Regions from separate parts of the Pseudomonas sp. GW821-FHT04C07 genome, predicted to be linked through region 4. Evidence: predicted binding sites of a transcription regulator. Region 4 holds the regulator's gene; each other region holds the start of a gene.

Region 1 (2,145 bases), on a different contig from region 4:
GCAGGGTGAAGCTGCGGGCATAACCGGCCGGGTCCGAACCGTCCCAGATCTTGCCGTCGATCAATTGGCTGCTGCGCATTGCCTCCCCAGAGTGGCTCACGCCTACTGCGGTGGCCGCCTCGCGGTACAGGTCCAGTTGCTGAACCTGGCGAGCGACGCCGAGGTAATCCGGGTCGTCACGCAACAAGCCCCAGCGGCGGAATTGGGTCATGAACCACATTCCATCTGTAAAGTATGGCAGGTTGACCTCGCCCGCGCCGTGGAAGCGCAGTGCATGGGGGTCTTGCCAGCGATTGCCGAGGCCATCGGCATAGTCGCCGAGCAAGCGTGGCTGGATGCAGTCTACGGGCGTGTCCAGATATTCTCGACCGCTCAACAGTTGCGCGGTGCTTTGACGGTTCTCGGTGCTCTGTTCGATAAAGCGACTGGCTTCGAGGATCGCCATGACCAGTGCGCGGGCGGTGTTGGGGTACTGTTCGACAAATGCGCGGGTGCAGCCCAGCACTTTCTCCGGGTGATCGGGCCAGATGGTTTGGCTGGTGGCCATGGTGAACCCCAGATCCTGCTTCACTGCACTGGCGCTCCACGGCTCGCCGACACAAAAGCCGTCGATGCGCCCGGCCTGCAAATGCGCGACCATTTGCGGCGGCGGCACCACCACGCTGTCGACATCCTGCAGCGGATGGATGCCTTGGCTGGCGAGCCAGTAATAGAGCCACATGGCGTGGGTGCCGGTGGGGAACGTCTGGGCGAAGGTCAGCTTTGCGCGACTTTGGTGCACGTGCAGGTGAAGCGCTTCAGGACTGGTCACGCCAAGGGCTTGCAGGCCGTGGGACAGATTGATGCTTTGACCGTTCTGGTTCAGACCCATGAGCACCGCCATGTCGCTGGCCGCGATGCCGCCGATGCCCAGGTGCACGGCGTAGATCAAGCCATACAGGCTGTGAGCGGCATCCAGCTCGCCGCTGACCAGTTTGTCCCGCAGGTTGGCCCAGGATGACTGGCGCTTGAGGTTCAAGGTCAGCCCATAGGGCTGGGCGAAGCCCTGGGTGGCGGCGACCACCACCGAGGCGCAATCGCTCAGGGCCATGAAGCCCAGATTGATCGCACTCTTTTCCGGGGCATCGCTGCCATTGACCCAGGCCAGTGGATTGGCTGGAAACTCATTCATCAGGTGTGCACCTTCCATAAAAAAGCGTCGTACCCAGGTCCCTTGCCAAAGCAAAGCCGGGTGACGACGCCGTTGTCCTTCGACTCATCCCGCTGTTGGCATGAGAGCTGATGCAATCGATGGTGCAAGGCATATGCCACTCTCCATTGATTTCATCGCGTGCCTCGCTTGCGGCACCGTTGCCCGGCTATAATCGCCGCCTCATTTCGCCGCCAACCGAGTCAAGCCCGCCCATGTATACCCTGGCCCGCCAGCTATTGTTCAAACTCTCCCCGGAAACCTCCCACGATCTGTCCCTGGACCTGATCGGTGCGGGCGGGCGTTTGGGTCTCAATGGCTTGCTGTGCAAGGCGCCTTTGCAACTGCCGGTGAATGTCATGGGGCTGGATTTCCCCAATCCGGTCGGTCTGGCAGCGGGCCTGGACAAGAATGGCGCGGCCATTGATGGTTTTGCCCAGCTGGGCTTCGGCTTTGTCGAGATCGGCACCATCACCCCACGTCCACAACCGGGTAATCCGAAACCACGGATTTTCCGTTTGCCGCAAGCTGAGGCGATCATCAACCGTATGGGGTTCAACAACCTCGGCGTCGATTACTTGCTGGCACGGGTGGCAGCGGCCAGGTACAAAGGCATTCTGGGTATCAATATCGGCAAGAATTTCGACACACCGGTCGAGCGTGCGGTCGATGATTACCTGATCTGTCTGGACAAGGTGTACGCCCATGCCAGCTATGTAACGGTCAACGTCAGCTCACCGAACACTCCAGGCCTGCGCAGCCTGCAATTCGGCGATTCGCTCAAGCAGTTGCTCGAAGCGCTGCGTCAACGCCAGGAAGACCTGACGCAGCGTCACGGCAAGCGTGTACCACTGGCGATCAAGATAGCCCCGGACATGACCGATGAAGAAACCGTACAGGTCGCGCAAGCATTGATCGAGACGGGGATGGATGCGGTGATCGCTACCAACACCACC
Region 2 (2,145 bases), on a different contig from region 4:
TCAATCCTCGACCACCCAGGTGTCCTTGGTACCGCCACCCTGGGACGAATTCACCACCAGGGATCCTTCGCGCAGTGCGACGCGGGTCAGGCCGCCGGGCACTACCCGGGTTTCCCGACCAGACAGGACAAACGGGCGCAGGTCGATATGGCGCGGGGCGATGCCGTTTTCGACAAACGTCGGGCAGGTCGACAGGCACAGGGTCGGTTGGGCGATGTAGGCGTGAGGCTTGGCTTTGATCCGCGCGCGGAACGACTCGATTTCCGCCGCCGTCGCCGCGGGCCCCACCAGCATTCCATAACCGCCGGAACCTTGAGTTTCCTTGACTACCAGTTCGGGAAGGTTCGCCAGCACGTGGGACAGCTCCTCGGGTTTGCGGCATTGCCAGGTGGGCACGTTCTTGAGGATCGGCTCCTCGTCCAGATAGAAACGGATCATGTCGGTGACAAACGGATAGACCGATTTATCGTCCGCCACACCGGTGCCAATGGCATTCGCCAGCACTACATTGCCAGAGCGATAAGAGGACAACAGACCGGGCACGCCGAGCATCGAGTCGGGATTGAACGCCAAGGGGTCGAGGAATGCGTCATCGAGACGACGATAGATCACATCAACGGCCTTCGGCCCGTCGGTAGTGCGCATGAACACACGGTCATCACGCACGAACAGATCAGCCCCCTCGACCAGTTCGACGCCCATCTCCCGAGCCAGAAACGCGTGTTCGAAGAACGCGCTGTTAAAGCGTCCGGGAGTCAATACCACGACGCTGGGGTTCTCCAGCGGGCTGGAGCTTTTCAGGGTGTCGAGCAACAGGTTGGGGTAATGATCGATCGGCGCAATGCGCTGGGCAGCGAACAACTCGGGGAACAACCGCATCATCATCTTGCGGTCTTCGAGCATGTAGCTGACACCGCTGGGCGTGCGCAGGTTGTCTTCGAGCACGTAATAGGTGCCGTCGCCGTCACGCACCAGGTCGACGCCAGAAATATGCGAATAGATATCGCGGTGCAGATACAGCCCTTGCATGGCCAACTGATACTGCTCGTTGGCCAGCACTTGCTCGGCCGGGATGATGCCGGCCTTGATGATGCGCTGCTCGTGATAGAGGTCGGCGAGGAACATGTTCAACGCCTTGACCCGCTGGATGCAGCCACGTTCGACGATCCGCCATTCACTGGCGGGAATACTTCGGGGAATAGTGTCAAAGGGAATCAGGCGCTCTGTCCCCTGCTCATCACCATAGAGTGTGAAAGTAATACCGGCGCGATGAAATAGCAGATCGGCCTCGCGTCGCCGTTGTGCCAAAAGCTCGTCAGGCGTTTCGGCTAACCAACGGGCGAACTCCCGATAATGCGGACGGACCTGGCCGCCGGCATCATACATCTCATCAAAATAGGTGCGGATCATGCCGTACTCCTTGTCACCCGGACACCAAGGCTTCGCAAGGCCCGTGCCAGCGGCATAAACGCTTTAATATCAATCAGTTGGATAATAGCCCGGCAGGTGTCGCACCATTCCCGTGCAGCAAACGCCCCAACTCGATCGCCCCCGCTTCATTGCGAAGCAATGCCTATAGCTATCACCAGCATAGTCAGACTTGATTTCGCTGCACGCCTGAACCTCTGGATAATCCGCGATCTTTTGATCTTCCAACAGCCACAAACGAAATCGGCCGACCCTGAGGTCAGCCGATGCTGAGTGTTGATGCTGTTCATAGGTGTTATGCGAGTAACCCTCGTACCTCCTGCTTCACGCCCCAACCTTCGATAATCCCGCCCAGAGGCTCGACCACCGCCTCGAAATCCTGCTCGAAGTCACCGATGCCGCCGTAGGTGGCATACATCACCTTGCTTAGCTCCAGATGCCAGGCCCCGTCATCACGCACGCTGATCTGAGCATTCAATGACTCACCGCGAAAATGTTCTGCCGCCCTGCGCGCCCGCTCCTCATCCGGGAAAATGGCGTAGAACTCGATGGGATGGAATCGTGAAAAATCAAAACCGCCCTCTTTCATGCGGCGCAGCACGCTGCTGCTGATGTCTTCTTGATAGGCTGTGCTCATGAAACGTCCTCCTCAAACTGATGGATAGACTTTCCGTACTCCCTGCGCTCGCAACCACAATGGTGAAAGCGATACGACAA
Region 3 (2,145 bases), on a different contig from region 4:
GTCCAGCCGATCAGCGATTCGGGACGCAGCGCGCAACATCATACGCTTCAATACTACGCCCATATGACTGTTATCGACTTTGCCGAGAATTTCTCCCAGCACTTCCTCGAATGGCACACTGACAAATAACACGCGCTGGGAGCTGCCGTACTTCTTCCAGATGAAGTGCGCGACTTCCATCACGCCCAATTCGTGGGCACGCCCACCGAGATTGAAGAAGCAGAAATGGCTCATCAGCCCGCGGCGCATGATCTGGTAGGCCGCCACCGTCGAATCGAAACCGCCGGACATCAACACCAGGGTCTGTTCGAGGGCGCCCAACGGATAACCGCCGATGCCGTTGTGCTGGCTGTGAATCACAAACAACCGTTGGTCGCGAATTTCCATCCGCACTTCGATTGCCGGCGTTTTCAAGGAAATCCCGGCGGCGCCGCACTGACGACGCAGCTGGCTACCGACGTATTTCTCGACGTCCATCGAGGTAAATTCGTGCTTGCCGGCGCGCTTGCAGCGCACTGAAAAGATCTTGCCCGGCAAGGCATCACCGAAGTGCTGTTTGCACTTGGCGACGATGTCGTCGAAGTCGCCCAACGGGTACTCGTCGACCTGCAGGAAATGCGCGATGCCCGGCATGCAGCTCAGGCGATCAGTCATATCCTTCAAGGCTTTCGGCTCGCTGACCTGTGTTTCCAGCTCAAGATTGTCCCACACACCGTTCACCACCACCGCCGGGTCCAGATCGCGGAGCACGGCACGGATGTTCTTGGCCAGCTGGCGGATGAAACGCATCCGTACCGGGCGGCTCTTGATAGTGATTTCGGGGAAAACTTTTACGATTAGTTTCATGAAAACAGCGCGCGAGGGGCCAGCCGAAAAAGGGGGGCGCGGATTATAGCGGAAATTGCTCAAGGTTTAACCAGTTAATATACAGATGGCCATTGACGCACTAAAACGGGGCGTTAAGGCTTTTTGACGCCACATTGCAGTGCGAAAAACCCGCGGAATTTCCCGCGCTCACCTATATATGCGTGAGTTTGGGGCGAAAAACCCAAGTCGGGGCACTGGCATGCAATTTGCTCCCTTGTGAGGCAGGTTGCCTTGGCAGAGTATTCGCGCCGGCATCACCCACATTCTAAGGGCACTCCACTACCAGCCCGAAGCCACCCGGAGGACACTATGTCGAAGTCGGTTCAACTCATCAAAGATCATGACGTCAAATGGATTGATCTGCGCTTCACTGACACAAAAGGCACTCAGCACCACGTGACCATGCCGGCCCGTGATGCGCTGGATGAAGATTTCTTCGAAATCGGCAAAATGTTCGACGGCTCCTCCATCGCCGGCTGGAAAGGCATCGAAGCCTCCGACATGATCCTGCTGCCGGACGACTCTACCGCCGTTCTCGATCCGTTCACCGAAGAGCCGACCCTGATCCTGGTCTGCGACATCATCGAACCTTCGACCATGCAAGGCTATGACCGCGACCCACGCGCCATTGCCCACCGTGCCGAGGAATACCTGAAGTCCACCGGCATCGGCGACACCGTATTCGTTGGTCCAGAGCCAGAATTCTTCATCTTCGACGAAGTGAAGTTCAAGTCCGACATCTCCGGCTCCATGTTCAAGATCTTCTCCGAACAAGGTTCGTGGATGTCTGACCAGGACGTCGAAGGCGGTAACAAAGGCCACCGTCCAGGCGTCAAAGGCGGCTACTTCCCGGTTCCTCCGTTCGACCACGACCACGAAATCCGTACCTCCATGTGCAATGCCATGGAAGAAATGGGCCTGGTCATCGAAGTTCACCACCACGAAGTGGCGACTGCCGGCCAGAACGAAATCGGCGTCAAGTTCAACACCCTGGTAGCCAAGGCTGACGAAGTTCAGACCCTGAAATACTGCGTACACAACGTTGCCGACGCTTACGGCCGCACCGCGACCTTCATGCCTAAGCCGCTGTACGGCGACAACGGCTCGGGTATGCACGTTCACATGTCCATCTCCAAAGATGGCAAGAACACCTTCGCTGGCGAAGGTTATGCCGGCCTGTCCGACACCGCCCTGTACTTCATCGGCGGTATCATCAAGCACGGTAAGGCCCTGAACGGCTTCACCAACCCGTCGACCAACTCCTACAAGCGTCTGGTC
Region 4 (2,145 bases):
CTCGGCATGAGCCTCTCCGGTGGCGAACGTCGTCGCGTGGAAATCGCCCGAGCCCTGGCCACCGCACCGAAGTTCATCCTGCTCGATGAACCGTTTGCCGGTGTGGATCCGATCTCGGTGGGAGACATCAAGCAGATCATTCATCACCTGAAGGCCAAGGGCATCGGCGTGCTGATCACAGATCACAACGTCCGTGAAACCCTGGATATCTGCGAGACCGCCTACATCGTTAACGACGGTCAACTGATCGCCGAAGGCGACTCCGCCACCATCCTGGCCAACGAGCTGGTCAAGGAAGTGTATCTGGGCCATGAGTTCCGCCTGTAAGCGCTGAGGTGTTGGGCAAGTCGTCAGAGCGCCGCTATCAATAAAACCCTATAAATTTTATTGTTACCGCGCTTTAGGCAAACACGCGCCCTCAGGTGTTCAGCCAATAGTCAGAGCGCCAGTAGCAATGAGACCCTGTAAATTTTTATTGTTACCGCGCTCTAGGCAAACACTTCAGTTTCAGGCATATAATTTGCTTATGTTTGGCGCTTCGGCGCCCTGTAGTGGATGGCGCATGTGCGCCGGCAAATAAGGTGTTAAGCCCCTGCCATGAAACCATCGCTAGTCTTGAGAATGGGCCAGCAGCTGACGATGACACCGCAGCTGCAACAGGCCATCCGCCTGCTCCAATTGTCGACCCTGGACCTGCAACAGGAAATTCAGGAGGCACTGGAGTCCAATCCGATGCTCGAACGCCAGGAAGAAGGCGACGACTTCGATAACGCCGACCCTCTGGCCGACAACGTCGAGCAGAAAGCCAATACCGATGTTCAGGAACCCTCTTACCAGGAAACCGCCCCGACGGTGGATAACCTCGAGGAAGGCGACTGGAACGAGCGCATCCCCAACGAATTACCTGTCGACACCGCTTGGGAAGATGTTTACCAGACCAGTGCCAGCAGCCTGCCGAGTAACGATGACGACGAGTGGGACTTCACCACCCGCACATCGGCCGGTGAGAGCCTGCAGAGTCATTTGCTCTGGCAACTGAACCTGGCACCGATGTCCGATACTGATCGCCTGATCGCCGTTACCCTGATCGATTGCATCAACAATCAGGGCTACCTGGACGAAACTCTTGAGGAAATCCTCGAAGCCTTCGACCCGGAACTGGACATCGAACTGGACGAGATTGAGGCCGTCCTGCACCGCATCCAGCAATTCGAACCCGCCGGTATCGGTGCGCGCAACCTCAGCGAATGCCTGTTGCTGCAGCTGCGTCAAATGCCAGCCAAAACACCTTGGCTGAGCGAGGCTAAACGCCTGGTCACCGACTTCATCGACCTGCTTGGCAGCCGTGACTACAGCCAGCTGATGCGCCGTATGAAGCTCAAAGAGGACGAACTGCGGCAGATCATCGAGCTGGTGCAAAGCCTCAACCCGCGCCCGGGTTCTCAAATCGAATCCAGCGAAGCCGAGTACGTCGTCCCCGACGTCATCGTACGCAAGGACAACGAACGCTGGCTGGTGGAGTTGAATCAGGAATCCGTGCCGCGCCTGCGGGTCAACCCGCAGTACGCCGGTTTCGTGCGCCGGGCCGACACCAGCGCCGACAACACCTTCATGCGCAACCAGTTGCAGGAAGCGCGCTGGTTCATCAAAAGCCTGCAAAGCCGCAACGAAACCCTGATGAAAGTCGCCACCCAGATCGTCGAGCATCAACGGGGCTTTCTCGAGTACGGCGATGAGGCGATGAAACCGCTGGTGCTGCATGACATCGCCGAAGCGGTCGGCATGCACGAATCGACAATTTCCCGGGTCACCACCCAGAAATTCATGCATACCCCGCGCGGCATCTACGAACTGAAATATTTTTTCTCCAGCCACGTAAGCACCTCTGAAGGCGGTGAATGCTCGTCTACAGCGATCCGCGCGATCATCAAAAAACTGGTTGCAGCGGAAAATCAGAAAAAGCCGTTGAGTGACAGCAAGATCGCTGGTTTACTGGAGGCACAAGGCATTCAGGTAGCCCGTCGCACCGTCGCCAAATACCGCGAATCCCTTGGGATCGCGCCTTCGAGCGAACGTAAGCGTTTGATGTAACGGGCCACGCCACAGCGTTCCAGTGGCAGGCATTTCTGCCTGCCGCTTTATGCA

The links. The regulator sigma-54, encoded in region 4, starts transcription at its own class of promoters, with help from an activator protein. The targets are predictions, from matches to a motif close to ANTGGCATNNANNTTGCTNT.
Region 1: a site for sigma-54 is predicted at 1,293-1,312, ahead of AC07UI_RS10250 (CmpA/NrtA family ABC transporter substrate-binding protein). Genes of this name have one in related genera too.
Region 2: a site for sigma-54 is predicted at 1,442-1,461, ahead of AC07UI_RS18980 (circularly permuted type 2 ATP-grasp protein). Genes of this name have one in related genera too.
Region 3: a site for sigma-54 is predicted at 1,061-1,080, ahead of glnA (glutamate--ammonia ligase). Genes of this name have one in related genera too.

What each region holds. Positions count from the first base shown of each region.
Region 1 is NZ_JBWKTM010000004.1:264,249-266,393, reverse strand. Features, by position in the region: gene AC07UI_RS10250 (CmpA/NrtA family ABC transporter substrate-binding protein) at 1-1,171, opposite strand, end outside; gene AC07UI_RS10245 (quinone-dependent dihydroorotate dehydrogenase) at 1,405-2,145, shown strand, end outside.
Region 2 is NZ_JBWKTM010000010.1:103,362-105,506, forward strand. Features, by position in the region: gene AC07UI_RS18980 (circularly permuted type 2 ATP-grasp protein) at 1-1,410, opposite strand; gene AC07UI_RS18985 (ribonuclease E inhibitor RraB) at 1,724-2,065, opposite strand.
Region 3 is NZ_JBWKTM010000012.1:58,913-61,057, forward strand. Features, by position in the region: gene thiI (tRNA uracil 4-sulfurtransferase ThiI) at 1-846, opposite strand, end outside; gene glnA (glutamate--ammonia ligase) at 1,177-2,145, shown strand, end outside.
Region 4 is NZ_JBWKTM010000017.1:102,607-104,751, forward strand. Features, by position in the region: gene lptB (LPS export ABC transporter ATP-binding protein) at 1-327, shown strand, start outside; gene AC07UI_RS26040 (RNA polymerase factor sigma-54) at 598-2,091, shown strand.